DNA from 3 places in the Lysinibacillus sp. NPDC096418 genome. Region 1 is predicted to be linked to each of the others. Evidence: riboswitches for the same ligand, from Rfam matches in the RefSeq annotation. Region 1 holds a riboswitch; each other region holds the start of a gene.
The links. A riboswitch is a leader RNA that binds a small molecule or an ion and turns the genes downstream of it on or off. The one in region 1 is predicted to bind cobalamin.
Positions count from the first base shown of each region.

Region 2: linked by a shared signal. The riboswitch ahead of ACIQZG_RS14190 ((2Fe-2S) ferredoxin domain-containing protein) and the one ahead of ACIQZG_RS21970 (S-layer homology domain-containing protein) in region 1 are both predicted to bind cobalamin.
Region 3: linked by a shared signal. The riboswitch ahead of ACIQZG_RS20595 (glutaredoxin family protein) and the one ahead of ACIQZG_RS21970 (S-layer homology domain-containing protein) in region 1 are both predicted to bind cobalamin.

Region 1 is NZ_JBIWEY010000044.1:30,051-36,174, forward strand. Features, by position in the region: gene cobS (adenosylcobinamide-GDP ribazoletransferase) at 1-194, shown strand, start outside; gene ACIQZG_RS21950 (histidine phosphatase family protein) at 167-763, shown strand; gene ACIQZG_RS21955 (bifunctional adenosylcobinamide kinase/adenosylcobinamide-phosphate guanylyltransferase) at 715-1,107, shown strand; gene ACIQZG_RS21960 (ECF transporter S component) at 1,128-1,622, shown strand; gene ACIQZG_RS21965 (hypothetical protein) at 1,619-2,305, shown strand; cobalamin riboswitch at 2,413-2,600, shown strand; gene ACIQZG_RS21970 (S-layer homology domain-containing protein) at 2,947-5,943, shown strand.
Region 2 is NZ_JBIWEY010000018.1:39,193-45,316, forward strand. Features, by position in the region: gene cobK (precorrin-6A reductase) at 1-718, opposite strand, end outside; gene ACIQZG_RS14180 (sirohydrochlorin chelatase) at 715-1,617, opposite strand; gene cobJ (precorrin-3B C(17)-methyltransferase) at 1,632-3,293, opposite strand; gene ACIQZG_RS14190 ((2Fe-2S) ferredoxin domain-containing protein) at 3,301-3,672, opposite strand; cobalamin riboswitch at 3,811-3,994, opposite strand; cobalamin riboswitch at 4,245-4,427, shown strand; gene ACIQZG_RS14195 (energy-coupling factor ABC transporter permease) at 4,821-5,570, shown strand; gene ACIQZG_RS14200 (energy-coupling factor ABC transporter substrate-binding protein) at 5,572-5,844, shown strand; gene cbiQ (cobalt ECF transporter T component CbiQ) at 5,850-6,124, shown strand, end outside.
Region 3 is NZ_JBIWEY010000038.1:9,009-15,132, forward strand. Features, by position in the region: gene nrdE (class 1b ribonucleoside-diphosphate reductase subunit alpha) at 1-1,437, opposite strand, end outside; gene nrdI (class Ib ribonucleoside-diphosphate reductase assembly flavoprotein NrdI) at 1,434-1,793, opposite strand; gene ACIQZG_RS20595 (glutaredoxin family protein) at 1,793-2,014, opposite strand; cobalamin riboswitch at 2,133-2,310, opposite strand; gene ACIQZG_RS20600 (PhzF family phenazine biosynthesis isomerase) at 2,692-3,582, opposite strand; partial or broken gene ACIQZG_RS20605 (DUF3888 domain-containing protein) at 3,751-3,837, shown strand; gene ACIQZG_RS20610 (Imm26 family immunity protein) at 3,890-4,375, opposite strand; gene ACIQZG_RS20615 (aminoglycoside adenylyltransferase domain-containing protein) at 4,841-5,650, opposite strand; gene ACIQZG_RS20620 (hypothetical protein) at 5,804-6,040, opposite strand.

The DNA of each region.
Region 1 (6,124 bases):
CGATTAGTGGCGTAGGTTTTGTGACTGGTAGTTTATTTGTGCCAATTGTTTTGTTAGCTGTTTTAGCTATTGCACTTTTGGTGTTTCGTCACTTTACATTACGGAATTTTGGTGGTGTCTCGGGTGATTTACTCGGCGCTTCGATTGAAGGAATGGAGGTCGTATTATGGGTGACATTGTTAGTGTTCGTCTAATGCGACATGCGCCAACGAAAGAAAACCTTGAAAAGCGTTATCTTGGCTGGACGGATTCACCTTTAGTGGATGGATTCGTACTTCAAAAGGTGGATCAAAATGTGACTAAAGTATATGGTAGTGATTTATTGCGCTGCCAGCAAACAGCCGAAAGTTATTTTCCAAATGCAACCTACATAAGTGAAGCTCTTTTTCGGGAAACGAATTTTGGTGATTTCGAAGGCAAAACATATGATGAATTAAAATCAGACGAGCGTTATTGTGCATGGTTAGATAATCCGGTCGAACATATCCCACCAAACGGAGAAGGTTTTGATATGTTTTGTGCCCGAGTTGTTGAAGGGTTTCTAACCTTACCAAAAGATGAACAAGACTATGTACTAGTTCTACATGGTGGTGTAATTCGTGCATTATTAGTTCGTTTTGCACCAGAGGAAAAAACTTTTTGGTCATACGATGTACCACATCATGTAATGTTTACATTAACCTTCTCACAAGAAGCTTGGAAGGAGGGGGCGAGATGCATGTCTTTATCGGTGGCGCCTATAACGGGAAAACCGACTATGTAATGAGAAAGCTTGAAGGCCAAGATGTTTTTCTCGCAGATGGCTTTATACCAGAAAACATCCCATCTTACAAAGTGTTGGTAATAAAAAACTTAGACAAATGGCTCATAACACAAAACTTAGAAGACGATGAGGTACTTGTCGCAAATGTTTTAACACGACTAAAGGCTCTTGAAGAAAAATGTACGCTGTATATAATTGTGACGGATATGGGACGTGGCGTTGTACCAATGGAAAAACAAGCGAGGATGCTACGTGATACGTGTGGTCGGTTGTACCAGGCGTTATTTGCGGAAGCAAAGCAAGTGGTTCGTATTTGGTATGGTATCGGCGAGACTATAAAATAGATAGAAAAGAGGAAATGGATATGGATAGACAAAAATTAACGAACTTGACGCTAACAGCTATGATAGCAGCAATTTGTGCTATTGGCGCAGTCATTAAAGTACCATCTTTTGTATCAACTGCGGCACTAGACTCTGCACCTGCTTTTTTAAGTGTAGCGTTCTTATCACCTATGTTAGCGGGCGTTGCGGGTATGATAGGTCATTTTATTACAGCACTAACATCAGGATTCCCACTTGGGCCTTTGCATCTTATTATTGCAGCGGAAATGTTTGTAGTAGTTTGGCTATTTGGTATTATGCATAAAAAAGGATTGAACTTTTGGAAATGGCCAGTAGCACTTATTTTAAATGGGATCATTGCCCCACTGCCATTTTACTTCATCATTAGCCCGGCATTTTTCTGGGGGGCATTACCCGGTCTGTTCATGGCAACACTTATTAACTTAGTGATTGTCGCTGTAGTGATGCCAGTTATTTCGAAAGTGTTTGTACGAAAAGAAGGGCGGGCACATTGAGAAATGCTGTGAAAATTGGTGGGTTGATTGCAACAACAGATAATGCCGCGGCCATTGGTGAAAAACCACAAGATATTGTGAGTGCGTCTGACAAATTGACTGCGTATTTAACTGCGCGTGTTACATTTTTAGAGCAACTTGCTGCAAATGCTATTCCTACACATATTTTACTTGCGAATTTTTCAGGAGATGATGCATGGAATCGCTACGTGGCAGGGATTGAACAGGTATTTGATGAAATAGGTCTTGTGCGTCCACGTGTAGATGGTTCCTCTGAGTCAAATATGCCGACATTGCAATCCGGCTTATCGATTACGATGCTTGGTGAGGTACAAAAGCGTACCGAATATGAACATAATAAACTTATTTGGTACACATATGGGCTACCCCTTGTCGGTAATGAGGTGCTAGAGCAGCCTGAAAATGTTGCCCAGTTGCAACCAATTTTTGACGCTTGGCAAGAGGAAATTGTGCAGCAAGTTTGGCCAGTTGGATCCAAAGGACTTCAAGTTGAGTTTTCACGATTATTTGGTGATAATAAAGTAGAGTGCTCACTAGATATTACCAAAACAGCAGGCCCATGTACTGTCATATTACTTGGGGTACACTCGGGAAAAGAAGAACAGGCACAAAATATTTTCACTAGAAATTTTGAAAAATTGTGTATAACTGAGGGTTCCTAGACCATTGACGAACAAAAGTAGAGGCTTGTAAGTTTCAAAGTGCGAATCTTCTATTTGAAAAACCAAACACAGTATGTAAGATTTGTTTAGGAATTTAAACATAATATATAGTATTTTGAACAAGCGGTACCATTATGGTTTAATAGGGAATTCGGAAATAGAGTCATCTAAAGCCGGAGCTGTCCCCGCAACTGTGAGTGTTGACAAATGATCAAAAAGCCACTGTGAAAAACGGGAAGGCAATCATTTGGCTAAAGGCACGAGCCAGGAGACCTGCCGTTACGTTCAAGAAAACAACACATCTTCGGGGATTGAGAGGTGGAGGCGAGAGATCTGTCCACTTCCATTTCCGATTTTTATGCGACCATACAACCGCTACAGGTTGTGTGGTCGCTTTTTTGATGTTGAGGATGGCCATGATTACGTGCATTTATAACCTACTGACCGTTGCCATCAAATAAGCTATGAATGTCCATTTGATGGCTATCTTAAGGATCCATAAAAGTGGAAGTAAGCTGAGGAGGACGTGGATCTTGGTGAAAATAGATTTTTAAATATTTTAATAATTTAACCTAATTTTAACCTTCGTAGTTTAATATGTGGATGAAATATTAGTAAAGATAATTACGGAGGAGAGAAACATGGTGAAAAAAAAGCTATTTATTTCTACAGTAGCAGCGGTAGTAGCTGCAACATGTGTTGTACCTACAGGAATGGACATAGTAGCGGAGGCAGCAACGCCAAAATTTTCGGATGTGTTGGAGAGTAATAGTCATTATGCAGCCATTATGGACTTAGCAAGCCGTGGCATTATTAAAGGCTACGCGGACGGAACTTTTGCACCTGAAAAGCAAGTGACACGTGGACAAGCTGCCAAAATGATCGTAGGAATTTTAGGATTAGATACAGGAAATGTCGCTAATGCTGGATTTCGAGATGTATCGCCACAAAATGAATATGCAGGGGCAATTGCTACACTCAAACAGGCAGGCATAATAGATGGATATGCTGATGGCACTTTCCGTCCGAATGAATCGATTAAGCGCAATCATATGGCGAAAATAATTACACGTGCACTTAGTCTAGAAGGTTCTGCATCTGTAGAATTACCATTTACAGATCTACACAGTGACTATAAAGAGGCGATTAGTACATTGTTTGAATATGGCATTACAACAGGTACAACAGCGACGACGTTTGGTGGAGAGAATTTTGTGGCAAGGGGGCAACTGGCTTCATTTATCGTCAGAGCTGAAAGGGCAGTGCAGGCAATTCAATCAGATCAACCCGAAAAGGAGAAGGCAAGCGCTGAAATAGTATTAGAGACTTTGACGATAGAAGAAATCAAAAAAGACAAAGTGAAAGCCGAAGATCAGGAATGGACAATTGGTGCAAATGTTCAAGCAATGCTAAATGAAAGAAATGCTGCTGCATTAGAAGGTGCACGTATTGACGTGATCTTTGTAGAAGGCGAAATTGCAGATCTAGTATTTATTGAATTGAATACATCTGGGCAACAAGGCGCCAATATTACATTAGATGGTGGTAATTCAATATTTACTGGCAACATTACAGTCAATGCAGATTTTGTTGAACTGAAAAATATGATCATCACTGAAAATGTTGTGTTGACAGATCGAGCAAAAACAAATGTCGCAATCAATCAGGTAGAGGTAAAAGGTGAGTTGATTATCCAAGAGAGAGCTCCTATCGTCACAGCTTCACTTACAAATGTAGCAACACAGTTTTTTGTAACAGAAGAGGGGGGAGGGCTAACTCTGAGCGTTCATAGTAGTGTGCTAGGAAGAGTATCAGCTGCTGGATCAGCAACTATCAACTCGGATGGATCAATACCATATGCAGTTATTTTTCCTACTATCCAGATTATAATTAATGCACCTCGTGTAGGTGTAGCAGATTTCTATCTAGGGCAAAGTACTGAAGTATCGGGAACAGCAATGATTGATAATTTGATACTTCGGTCTCCTGAAGACCTACAAAAGTTGTTCCTTCAGTTGCTTAATCAACAGCAGGGATTGTTAATGGAACAGCAAGTGTTTTTGGAACGGTCACAACAGCAAGGACTGTTGTCTAACTCTACGCAACAGCAAATGCAAACCACAATGAATGAATTAAAGAAAAAACTAGAACAAATAAAGCAACAACAAGAGCAGGCAAACCAACAGGGAGCTCAACAAGGTGATAGCGAAATGAAACCAAATGTAATTATTGGAGGTTCTTTAAGCATAGGCAATCTACTCGTAGGTACTCCTCAAGCTAATATTAGCCTACAGCCATCAGTGAGGATTACGAATGTTAGAGCTACGGTTCCTCTAGAACAATTACGCAGGATGATTGGTGCTCAACCTGGACAAATAACGAATTTTATAACAGCTGCTAATACACAAGTACCTTATAATACCCCATCATCCAATAGTTCAACAGATAACGGTTCTAGTAGCGATAGTAGCTCTGGAAGTAGCACTGATACGGGCCTTACTAACACGGATTTAATTCGTCTACAACAGGCAATTGTAGAGGCGAAATCAGGGTTAGTGGAGGTTTCAGTAGACGGATCAACAATTGCAATTCATCGCCAATGGACGACAGCAGAAGTGAAAGCAAAGTTTAGTGAAGTACTAGAAGAAGCAGAGCGTACTGCCGCTAAAGTAAATGTAACCAATTCAGAAGCTTTGACAGCCTACAACAAGCTTATAGTAGCAAAACGTGTCTATGATGCTGCCAAACAATATGGCACAATGAAGCTATCAACAGAAAGTCTTGCAAACTATATTTCAATGGCAAAGTGGAAGTTAGCAGAGTTTGAAGAGTCTATTTTACGTGAAGATTTAGCGATTTCGAACAATGGGCAAGATATTCCACAGTCGAAACAGTGGATACCTAGAAGTGTTAAAGAGGCATTTGCAACTACAATTGCAGATGCAGAAAAAATGAAGGCAAATGCGGAATCAGGTGAATTTCAGCGGGTTGCTTCTCTAACAGATATGAACATCTTACTAGCAAATACAAATTTATCACAAGAAGATCTTAACAAGATGGCGGAAAAATTAGAAAAGCTTATGAATGTTCAGCCACTTAATGGTTTACAAGAAGTATTCGCTGTGCAAAGTTTGTTATCGGGTCAACAGATTACTGTACCTAATGATGAAATTACTAATCATACAAGTATTTTCAAAGAGATTAAAAATCTAATAGGGCAAGATTATCCACTGACAGAAGAGCAACTTGAAATCGATAATAATCAAGTAACGGTCACTTTACATGAAGCGATAACCTATTTAAATCCCGAGACATTTGAATTTACTGAATTGATCCCGGCAATCACAGCGCAAGTAACGATTATTCCAGAAATTAGCCTTGATACAGCAACATTTACTCAAAATGGATTGATTTTAACAGCTTCTAATAGTATTACTGTGGATGTAGGTGAGGTATTAACGTTTACAGTCGATGGGCAAAGTATTGAAGGAACAGTTGCTGTAAATCAAGCTACTAATGAAATACGTATTGAATTTGTAGATAGTACGATTCAACCAACTAACATCATTACAGCTATTTCGAGTGAGAATTATCAATTTAAGTTACCAAGTGAAGGGTTGACGGTCGTGCAAGGATAAATTAGTATACATGCATATTAATTAACTAAAATAATCCGGTCACTCGTAGGTAAAGTTTTAGGTGAATCGCCAAAGATTCGTTTAGACACAAACTCTATTTCTAGCTGTTTTATATCTATCATTAAAATAAGCAACCGACATATAATGTTGGTTGCTTATTCTTGGTGCGCCCGGCATGCAC
Region 2 (6,124 bases), on a different contig from region 1:
AATATTGCTGTCCATATTTTATATTTGGTCGTGCGATTAAAATTGTTTCAATATTACATGCAAGTGCGGCTTCAAGTTTTTCATCGACAGAACCGACTTTACCGCTTTCCTTTGTAATCATTAAAGTCACATCATATTGACGGAACAAAGCTTCATTCAATTCCTTTGAAAAGGGGCCTTGAATGGCGACGATATCCTTTTGTACCACACCGAGCGCATCACATTTTTCCATATTATCGAGTCGTGGAAGCATGCGTGCAATCAGGCGTGTATTTTCTAAACCGTGCAATACCTTTGTAAAGGTCGCAAGTGTTTTACTACCCGTTGTCAGCATAATGACACCACGTTTTTCCGCTGCTAACTGCGCGGCTTCCTCGTAATCTTTAACGACTGTAATAAGAGGATGCGCGTATTGCTCATGGGCACGCTCATAGCGAATGTATGGAACATTTGCCATTTCTGCCGCTACCATCGCGTTTTTCGAGGCTTCCTCTGCGAATGGATGAGAGGCATCGACAACAATTTCGTAGTCTTGCTCAGTTAAAATCGTCGCCATTTCTTCTGCCGTTAAGCGACCGACTAAATGCTTAAGACCAACTTCTTCAAGGCTCGCCGCCGCAGATTCTGTGACAACAGTCGCTGTCACATCATATTTCCCTTCCTGCAATTCAAGTGCTAAGCTTCTTGCATCACTCGTACCCGCTAACATGAAGATCATTTCACTGGCTCCTCATGATGGTGGTGATGGTCGTGATCGTGGTGGTCATGATCATGGTCGTGATGATGGTGATGATGGTGATGATGTGCGTGACCATGCACCTCTGCGTAAGCTCGGTAATTTTCTAAATCCTGCATGCCTGTAGAAGTACCATTCACTGCTTGGTCAATACGCTCTAATAGGACATTTTGTAAACGCTCATGATAGCCGAAATAATTAGCTATCTGAATATCACACGCTGGATATTTTTCGTTGAACTGCTGACGCATATCATGCATGCGTTCCATTAAGATGCCAGTAAATAAAAAGTACGGCAACATAACGATTTTCTTGGCACCTAGTTTCACACAACGCTCGATCCCTTCTTCCACTCGAGGATCTGTCACGCCCATAAAGGCACTTTCAACATACTGCACAGGCAGCCTCTCCCAAAGTAAACGTGTGATTTTATAAAAATCGCCATTCGCATAAGGATCACTACCGCCACGTGCAATAAGTAATATCGCTGTATCTTCATGTTTTGCTTCAGCGTCAAAACCAGTTTCTGCTAAACGGTCTTGTAAAATTGAGAAAATCTCTTCGTGAATACCAATCGTTTGGCCATACGTAAAGTGAACATTTGGATAATGCTCACGTGCATGCTCAATTTCTGCTGGAATATGCAATTTCGAATGCCCTGCATGTAGCAAAATAATTGGAATAACATGTACTTCTGTTGCGCCCTTTTTCACGCAATTCGTAATTCCCTGCTCAATATTTGGTGAAGCAAATTCTAAAAAGCACGTCTCCACTAAAAAATCCTTATCAATTCTCGGTGTCATTTGTTCTATAAATGAACGTACCTCATCATTTCCTGCTGCTAAACGGCTACCATGGCCGACAAATAAAATTGCTTTCATCTTTGCTCTCCTCACTAGTCGCCGCACGGAGCTGGCTCTACTTCTATTTTTGAAGACATATCTTGATAGTTAAAATGTAAAATCTTTTTCACACGTTTGAAATATTTAAACAACCGCTCATTTGGATGTGCATTTGCTTTATATTCATCAATAATATTCGTAATTAGTGGTATGAGTTGTTCAGGTTCTAAGCCCTCTACAACCGGTTGTGCCGCATGGGCTGTACGCCCTACTGGCTTTGCCCCAATAAAGACATCAAATTTACTTTTTCGATAAACAATGCCGATATCATCAAACACTGCACGATAACATGCCATGCCACAGCCATTAAATCCAATGTTCAGTGTTTTCGGTAATGCTAAACCACCTAATTTTCCTTGAATTTCTTCGGCATAAGGGATTGAATCTGCCTTTTCGCCATAACAGAAATCACAAGCTTTTAGTGACAGCACATCCCCAATCGGTGCAAGTAAGAAACCTACACTACGAAGCTTGTCTGTAATTACAGACGGCTCTGATGTTGGGATTTTCAAATGGATTTGATGGTCTGGTGTGTACTCCATTGAACCCTCTTCTCCAACTACCTCAGCTAACATCATCATTTGTGCAGGCGTGAAAAATTTATTAGCTACCCCTGGACTTACTGCAAGCTCAAAAATCGACTCTATTTTTTGGTGGACTAGTTTTGGCGTTACGTTAACCGCACTAGTCCCCTTCACCATTGCTAGAGCAGCTGTTGCCATCTCAAGCGTTGTTTTTTTTTTCACTGGAGGGGCTGCTGTTATTGGCGTCACTCGCCCCGCATTTGGATCTGCAGCAAAATCAGTACGCGCTGCACCTGTTTCTTGATTCATCGCCCATGGTTCAGCTTCTTCTTTTAAGCGCTGATGTGGACGTAATGGTTGTTTCTCTTCACCAAGCGTATATTTACGTTGGTAGCCCCTTGGTGTAATCATTTTATTGTCATAGAAGAACGTTGAAGAGTTCCCAATAATAACCGTTGTCAGCATTCCAATATCATGATTAAGCATTTCTGATAAGGTTGTCATCGTCACTTCCTGACGGTCTCGGTAGGCACTTTTTACAAGTCCAACCGGTGTATCTGGCGAACGATACTCTAGTAAAATACGCTGTGCTTCAACAATTTGGCGCGTACGTCTTCCACTTTTCGGGTTGTAAAGTGCGATAACAAAATCCGCCAATGCTGCTGCTTCAACACGTTTTGCAATTAAATTCCACGGTGTTAAATGGTCACTTAAGCTAATTGTGCATGAGTCGTGCATTATCGGAGCGCCTAGTAAACTCGCACAAGAGTTAATAGCGGAAATACCAGGTACGATCTCCACTTCGATACCTGTCGCCTCTGTCCAACCAAGTTCGATTAGCACTTCATAAACAAGCCCTGCCATTCCGTATACACCGGAGTCACCACTAGAAATGACCGACACAATATTTCCGGCTTCTGCCTGACGAACTGCTTCTTGCGCACGGGATACTTCTTCAGTCATGCCCGTACTAACAATTGATTTCGCACTAACTAAATCTTCAATCAATTCTACATATGTTTTATAGCCGATGATAAATTCACTTTGTTGCAGTGCCTCAACTGCACGCGTTGTAATATGTTTGAAATCGCCAGGGCCAAAGCCAACAACGAAAATTTTCCCTTTTTGCACGGTCCAATTACCCCTCTTTCACTTTTTCAATCCCTTTAATAGCCGTCGTTTGTGCTGTTCGTCGTAATGAACCTTCATTAAGTGTAAATACATGCTCACTATGTAAAGATTCATGATGTAAATCTTGCACAAGCGCTCTTGCATGCTCAGTCGTTGGCACACGGTACCAATTCCCTTGCGGATATGCAATAACTACACATGCATCCTTACATCTCCCATTACAACGTGTTCTAGTCGTATGTATTTCTTTATCAAGGGCAAGTGTCTGAATTTCATCACGAATCACCTGCGTAATATCTTCGCCATCTTTTTTCATGCAACTGCTGCCATTGCATATAAAAAGATGTGTTTTCATGCCTTCTAAATTCCAAGTTGTCAAAGTAATTCTCCCCTCATTACTTTTAAGAAAAAGAAAAAACCTTCACTCATAACGAAGAGTAAAGGTTTATTGAAGCCAAATGAACACAGATATATATATAGATACCCGCCCTCGCTTCAACTTCTCCCTCCGAAAAGTTTGCGTGCCATCAATTAAGCAGGTTTCCTGACTTAAGCTTCATTTTACTTTCGCACCTTCCCAAGTTTGCACCAGTGGCATTTGCGATTTCATCAGCTATTACAGTAGCGGGGGCTGTACCGGATTTGCACCGATTTCCCTATTATCTCGAACAGTTTCGAGCACTTAATAGATTTATTTATATTAATTTTCTAGTTTTTTAAAATATAATGAAAAACTGTTTCTATCATAGCTCATAATTATTAAATTTCAAGACTTCTTTTTTAAATTTTTTGCAATCTCCATTAAATTTCTACAAATATTTCCTGCAATAACACCTAACTTCGCTTTAATATATCAGAATTTTCTACACTTAAATTACTGAAAATAAAAATTTTTCCAAAAAGAGATAGATTATTTTCATTGAGCCGTGTTACACTGTGTCGTGAAAACTCACAACAATAACATTTTTTGGTGTAAGGTGCTTGCATCTTGCTTAAAAGGGAAGCCGGTTCAAGTCCGGCGCGGTCCCGCCACTGTACTAGGGAGTTTTATAGATACGTCACTGTCCAACGGATGGGAAGACCTATAAAATGATGAACTAAAGCCAGGAGACCTGCCAAAAAATACGTGACAAGTTTCAACCTACGCGGATAGGTGTGCGGCTTAGCAAATCGTTTTTTCATTTGCTTTTTTCTGCTATGCACTTTTCCAAAAAGGAGAAGTGCTTTTTTATTGCACACACTAAAAGGTCATCATCAAAAATATGAGTTGGCATTTGTTTAAAGAGCATAACACTACTAGAATGCTTTTGATTGTAGTGGAGGCTGGGCGACTCCTGGGGGATTAGCGTCCTAGATGTGACCCAGGAGCGAGGCTTGTAGGGGAACAAAGGCTAAAAACGTCACATCCTGTGACCAACATCCTGTTGCCCCGACGCGGCTTATCGGGCGCCCCCCGGAAAGCGCCCAGGCGGAACGGAAATCAAACCCAAATTTTGGTGATGAATCTAAAAAACAAAAGGAGGAAGAATGTTGAAATTTTCATTTTGGAAGCTTAGTTATTTCTTATTAGCATTTATCATGGTGCCAGATCGTGCATTTGCTATGCACATTATGGAAGGATTTTTGCCACTTGAATGGGCAATTTTCTGGTGGGTTGTATCCATTCCATTTATTATTTTAGGATTACGTTCTATTCGCAAAACGATAGATGAGAATCCGGAAACTAAAATGATGTTGGGGCTTTCAGGTGCCTTTGCATTTGTCTTGTCAGCTCTAAAAATCCCTTCAGTAACAGGCAGTTGTTCGCATCCAACAGGTGTTGGCCTTGGTACCGTTTTGTTCGGACCATTAGCGATGAGCGTAATCGGTACAATCGTATTATTATTCCAATCTTTACTTTTAGCCCATGGTGGGTTAACAACATTAGGGGCAAACGTCTTCTCAATGGCAGTTGTCGGACCATTTATCGTCTATTTTGTCTTTAAAGGGGCACAACAAATTGGCTTTTCATTCTCACTAGCAGTATTTTTTGCAGCAATGCTTGGTGATTTAGGTACATATGTCGTGACATCTGTTCAACTTGCACTTGCATTCCCATCTGAAGTTGGTGGTTTTATGGCTTCATTCACGAAGTTCTCTGGGATCTTCGCCTTAACACAAATTCCACTTGCAATTAGCGAAGGGATTTTAACGGTGATTGTCATGAACTTCTTAAAAAAATACAATGTCAGCGAATTAAAAGCATTACGTGTATTCTCTACAAAGGAGGCACATTAAGATGAAAAAGAATTTACTGTTACTAGCCATTGTCGTGCTACTTGCCATCATTCCCCTCTTAGTACAAAAAGGCGCTGAATTCGGTGGTGCTGATGGAGAGGCCGAAGAAGCAATTGGTGAGATTAACGCAGAGTATGAGCCATGGTTTGAAAGTATTTGGGAGCCACCAAGTGGTGAAATTGAGAGTTTATTATTTGTGCTACAAGCTGCAATCGGTGCTGGTTTTATCGGCTATTTCATCGGTTTCATGCGTGGCAAACATAAAGAAGGTTAACAACAATGCTACTCATTGACAAATATGCTTACATGAATAATTTAGCGTCCGTCCATCCACTAGAAAAGATGACGTTTTCACTTGGATTACTACTACTGTCGCTTATATTTCGAGATGAACATATTTCACTCATTACATTTATTGTAATGAGTGCTTTTATCATTTTTGGCGCAAAAATCCCTTTTACGTATTATCTAAAACTTCTACTACTTCCAGGATTTTTTCTACTCACGAGTCTAGTGACAATTTTGGTTTCGTTTGCCCCTACTTCAAGTGTTTT
Region 3 (6,124 bases), on a different contig from region 1:
CTTCGAGCCGTACATGATTCCCTCTGTAACCAGGTGGCCATGTAGATTCATACAACCAAGCCCTACTGAATGCATTAATTTATTCGCTTTTACAACAGACGGTACATTCTTGATGTTCGTCATTTGTGACACATTCGTTAATAGGTGCATAGCTGTATCAACTAACGTTCCAAAATCATTTACTTTACTTGCTGCATGGATATCAATTGACCCTAAGTTACACGATACATCTAACCCGTATTCATTCGGTTCATCTTGGTCAGTAATTATACTTGTTTGCTGTACTTGTAAAATTTCTGTACATAAGTTTGACATTTTTACTCGACCGATATTTTTGAGTGGATGCACATCGTTGACATTATCATCAAAAATTTCAAATGGATAGCCTGATTCAAATTGTGCTTTTTTCACTTCTGTATAAAGCTTACGCGCATTCAAACGCTTAATTTTACGGATATTCGGATTATCAAGGAATTCATAGTACATCTCTGAAATCGAAATATCAGACATACGCTTTCCATATTCTCTAAATATATCGTATGGACTAAACAACACAATATCTTTATCACGTTTCATGAGTTCGAAGAAAATACTTGGGATAATAATTCCCGTTGATAGCGTTGCGAGACGAATTTTATCATCGGCATTCGGTTTTTTTGATGAAATAAAATTTTCAATGTCTGCATGGAAAATATTTAGATAGACAACTCCTGAGCCATTTCGTTGTCCGAGCTGATTTGAATAACTGAAAGAATTTTCTAAAAGTTTAGCGACTGGGATTACGCCACTTGCACGATTTAAAATCTCTTTAATCGGATCACCTAATGGACGTAAATCTGTTAGGTTTACCCCCACTCCACCACCAAGGCGTGATAGCTCCAAACAATAACCAATATTTTCAGCAATACTATTCATGGAGTCATCCATTGATAATTTAAAACAGCTTACTAATTCGCCACGTGCTTTCTTCCCACTATTTAATGCTGTTGGCGTTGCAGGTTGATATGCTTCCATCATAGCTTCTACCGAACGTTCAGCTAAGACCGTGTCACCTTGTGCTAAATATAAAGCTATGATGACAATTCGGTCCTCATATTTTTCTAAAATTTCTTCCCCATCACGACTTTTCATTGCATAGCTATCATAAAACTTACTCGCACTCATAAAGGATGGGAAACGAAAATTATAATCATAGGCTTTCTTGTATAGCTGTTTAATAAATTCCATATCATACTTGTCGATAAATTGTTTTTCATAGTAACCCTCATCGACTAAATAGCGAATTTTTTCTTCGATATCAATAAAATAACGTAGACGCACATTTACATATTCTAAAAAGTAACGGCGCGTTGCTTCACGATCCTTTTCTAACTCTAGTTGACCTGTTGTGCTATAACGATTCAGTACATCATTATTAAGCTTTAAATATGTTTTCATCCCAACACTCTCATTTCATAAAACATTTGTATTGCATCATAATCAGCTTGATATCCTCGTAAATCTAATTTACGCACTAAGGGAACATCATACGTTGCTGCAATTTTTTCTCCGGCACCGCCAAATACTGTATGCCCAAAGTTACTATTGCCACTGACAACTACTCCCTTACAAAACTCCTTGTTTTGTTCTAAAAAACGAGTCACTTTTTCAGGGACATCACCTAATCCGTCTGTGTATGTTATTAAAAGATAGGACTCATCTAACAGTAATCCTTCAGAGATTTCAATCGATTCCACCCCTAATTTAGAAACAACACTTCGAACATTCCCTGTACGACTAGCAAAAACTATCATTAGGCAATCATCTCAATTTGAGAAACTATTTCTTTTACATCTCCTATAAATGTTCCTTTTACTTCAAGAACAGGTACGCTTAAAAAGCCTGCTTCAATAATTGTTTGCTTTGCTTGTTCGTCGTGATCAATGTTCACAATTTCCGCTTCAAGTCCTGCACGTTTTAATTCCGATTTTACCCAAAGACATTTTGGACAGATTGTTTTCGTATACAGTTTCATTTAAATCCCTCTTTTCAAAATATAAAAAAGGCTATCTCTTAGAGAGATAGCCTGAAATAGAAACGTTTAAAATACCCAAAAAGGTGACGTCCCCATTTCTTATTCCCCGAAGAAATGATTGATTTGTTTTATATAGGCAGGTCTCCTGGCTTTGCTTCATCCTCTGATTTCCTTCCCATGCAGATGCACAGTGGCTTTAATCATCGTCAGCTTCACAGTTGCGGGGACAGCGTCGGTATTGCACCGAACTTCCCTTTTAAACTACATATAGTAGTACCTTGATAAAACGAACACAATATATTGTTTTTTCAATAGAACTAAGTGTACCATCCTTCAAATAAAAAGTAAATCTAGAAAAGGGAATTCCTTAAAATCAAACTATTCTATATTTTTCGTCAAATGACTCAATATAATAACTTGCTAATAATCTACTCTTTAAATCCCTATCACTCTAGTACAATGGTTCGCTAACAGCCAATATAGTATAGCATAAGCAAAAGTAACGATATATTATCGGACACCAAAACTTTATGCGAGGCCACTGACAAAGAAAGTACCTCATAAATTCCCTTATTAGAATTGTTGTCGTATACATTCTCATTTCACAAGGTAAAGCCTAGCCAACCCTGCTACCCTGATGGCAGGCGAATCTTTAAAGAATGTCCCCATATGATGGATTATTCTATTTCAATCTCAATATTCTTCACAAAAACAGCCGTACCTGAGATAGAGATGTCTAGTTGCTCTTTTTCTTCTTTTACATGTACATATACGCGTCCATCTTTATTGATTTCATGTCCTTGTTCAACAATAAGTGTCGCAGGCAAACTAATATTTTCATTTACATACTTTTTATAATACGCGCCCATCACACCTGAAGCTGTTCCTGTAATTGCATCTTCAATAGTACCCGAATAAGGAGATGAAAAATGACGAGCATGCAGATCACTTCCCTGATCTCGCACTTCAAAACAGATAGGGTGTATAGAAGCTTTTGGCATCTCAAATAATACCTTCGGAAATTCTTCGGTGTTGGGTGTCATTTTTGAAAAGCTTGATAACTCTTTAATCGGGATAATTAAAGTCCAAATGCCTGTACTTCCGTAAACAATTGGATATTCTGAATGTAAATCATCTTCTCGTAATCCAATGGAAGCTGCTAAATCAGACTTATAACCACTAAATGATTGAAACTGTGGTTTTGCATGTTGCATAGTGATTAGTAATTGATTATTTTTTTCACAAGTCTGTATCGGCAATACACCTGCATTCGTTTCAATTGTAAAAGCTGATTTTTCTAAAAGTCCATTCATTCTTAGAGCATAAATCGTTGCCATTGTCGCATGACCACATAAATTCATTTCATGTCCAGGTGTAAAGTAACGAATTCGAAAATCAGCAATGTTCGAAGAAACAACAAAAGCTGTTTCATTAAATCCAACTGTTGCAGCAATAGTGAGCATTTGTTTTTCTGTATAATCCTCGCCATTCAATACAACACCAGCTGGATTCCCTTTCTCTGGAATGGAACTAAACGCGTCAATGTGCTTTATACTTACTTTTGCCAAAATACGTACCTCCTTCAATCGTAAAAATCATGCCTTACTTTAACTATTCGATACCCCATTCTTTTACTGCATCGTAAATGACAAGAGCCAATACTATTCATTTTGAAGTATCAGCTCATTTTTTTAAACAACTTTATTTACGGTGAAACACTATTTACAAATATCCATCGAATGACCTATGAAATTTCTTCTGGACCTACAATTAAATCGATAAATCACACACACCTCAAGACGTATGAATATCAATCGGAATAATTGGCACATTAAAAGCAAAAAGACGCAAATTCAACTTCTGAAAATGTGACCTTTAGCTTAATAACTTTGATTCTGCAAGTACCCTTATGTAATCCATACCCCAAATCCCCAAGGTTTCACATTTTTCCCATTCCTCTTTTGTAATTGGTCTTATTTCTTCTAACCCTTTCATTAATTTACAATATTCAGGTTGGTAGCTTGTTTGAGAACGAAAATAATTAGGCTCAATAGAGTCTAACTCCAATGGACGGTACCCAGTGATCATACAGCCTAATCCAGTTTCGTATATGCAATTAATGTGTGCTACTCCTTGAATTAAAGTTTTTGACCCTGCAATTGCTTCTGATGTAGGAGGAACACTTTCTATCCAATCCATCAAACCAGCAAGGAAAGTCCTTGTTGGCGGGGCACTATATTCTCCCGTAACCTGTATAACCCTACCGCAAGCAAACATTCCATTATGTAAAGGAATCGCCCAGAATTGACCTGGTATCAGTTTTTTATTTGATTTTGGTTTAAAAGGATAGTTAATTTTCAAATCGATTCTCCAATCATCTTTATTACATTATAACAAGATTCTTATTCAGTTATATGGCCCTTTAATGAAAACGAGCGCTGATCCTTATTACAGAATCTCTCCCGATTGCGGAAGATAGTTTTTCAACTATAGCCCCTGTAATTGAAGTAGAAGAACGATAAAAAAATGCAGGTATACAGCTTAATAAATTGTCTCTATATACAGGTTTTTATTTTTATTTTTATTAAGATAACATACTCTGAAAAATCTCGAAAAGTCCTATCGTAGCTATGTTTATATAGCTTTACATAAAAAGCTGTATAAACAATAGTCCTCGTAAAAAGGCACGAACGTTGATTTAACAACATTCGTGCCTTTTTGGTGTGTTTCCAAACTTGCGTTTGGAAACGTTATTAGGTGTAGTTATGTATACGTTATAAATCCTTGTTGTACTAAAAACTCTCCGTTAGTTCAAGAAGCAAATACTTAATCAAAAAGGTTATTACATTCTTGAATCATAAACTCAATGTAGTTCAATGCATCTTTTCGTCTATTGAAAACGGATTTGTATAAAGACTTTTTGTTGTCATTCCGTAACCTCATAGACTCATTAATAATCTTATGCCATCTTTGAGGAACCACCTTTAATGCATATTCACCTGCTCCAACTTTCGAAGTAATATCTTTTTCTTTAAATGTATAATAAAGACGAGAAACTCCCAAAACTCCCCACTCAACCATATGTAAACTAAATAATAAACCTATGTTATTGATGGTAGGGAACCGCTTACAATCACTCCACCAACTAAGCCAATAAGTATTAAGATTATCTCTCATATTATTAATTAAGATATTCCAATCAACCGTATAGCAGACATCCTCAATTTTTTGTCCTTTTATAGTTATCCCGTATTTCTTTAATTGATAAGCGTCTATTGAGTTTTTATCGAACTCTGTAAACCCATTGAACTTTCCATCATTAAAGCGAATACATAAAATATTGACTTTGTTTAAAGACACCATATCATCCTTCTCTATATAAAACCCGTCTAAATTTGTTTTTGGGTACTCTCTTTGCATATCCTTATGAATTTCTTTAAGAATATTTACCTCTGTTTCAACTAATTTTCGGTTTATTACCGCAATAAAATCAATATCACTAAATCCATCCTTAAATGCACCTAATGAGGCTGAACCAAAAAGATAATAAGCTTCAAGTAAATTGGGTAATTTCAATTCAATGTAATCAAAGTATGTATCTAATACTTCATCAATTTTTTTAGGAATATTCCTCATCTAATTTTCTCCCTTAAAACCCACTTTAATATAATAATTACAAATTTTCTTATATTTACCAAATTGATTATACCATATTATTTTGTTCAACTATCCTGCGCCGTTCGAAGTAAAAATGTCCCCAAAGCGGTGTTTGGTAACTTTCCTGGAATTTTAGTATGAAGGTGAATAAATTCTATCTGTATCAGTATCTAAAACAAAATTAACTTTAATATCCTCTGAATAAGGGACTTGCTCAAAGTTATGAAGTCTAAAAAAAATGTTAGGAAGATTACGTGAGTCCAAGGTCAATTCTTTTGCTTGGAGGTACATTTGTTTCAATTGTTGTTTTGAACACTTTCTTCCTGTAAGTAGAGCTTGGTTAAAGAAACCGTCAATTTCAATAATCATAAATATCACTACTGATTGCTAATCAGTCATATAGCTCCGATTTTTTATATTATTTTAACACATATAGTTTCTAGATAATTTTCT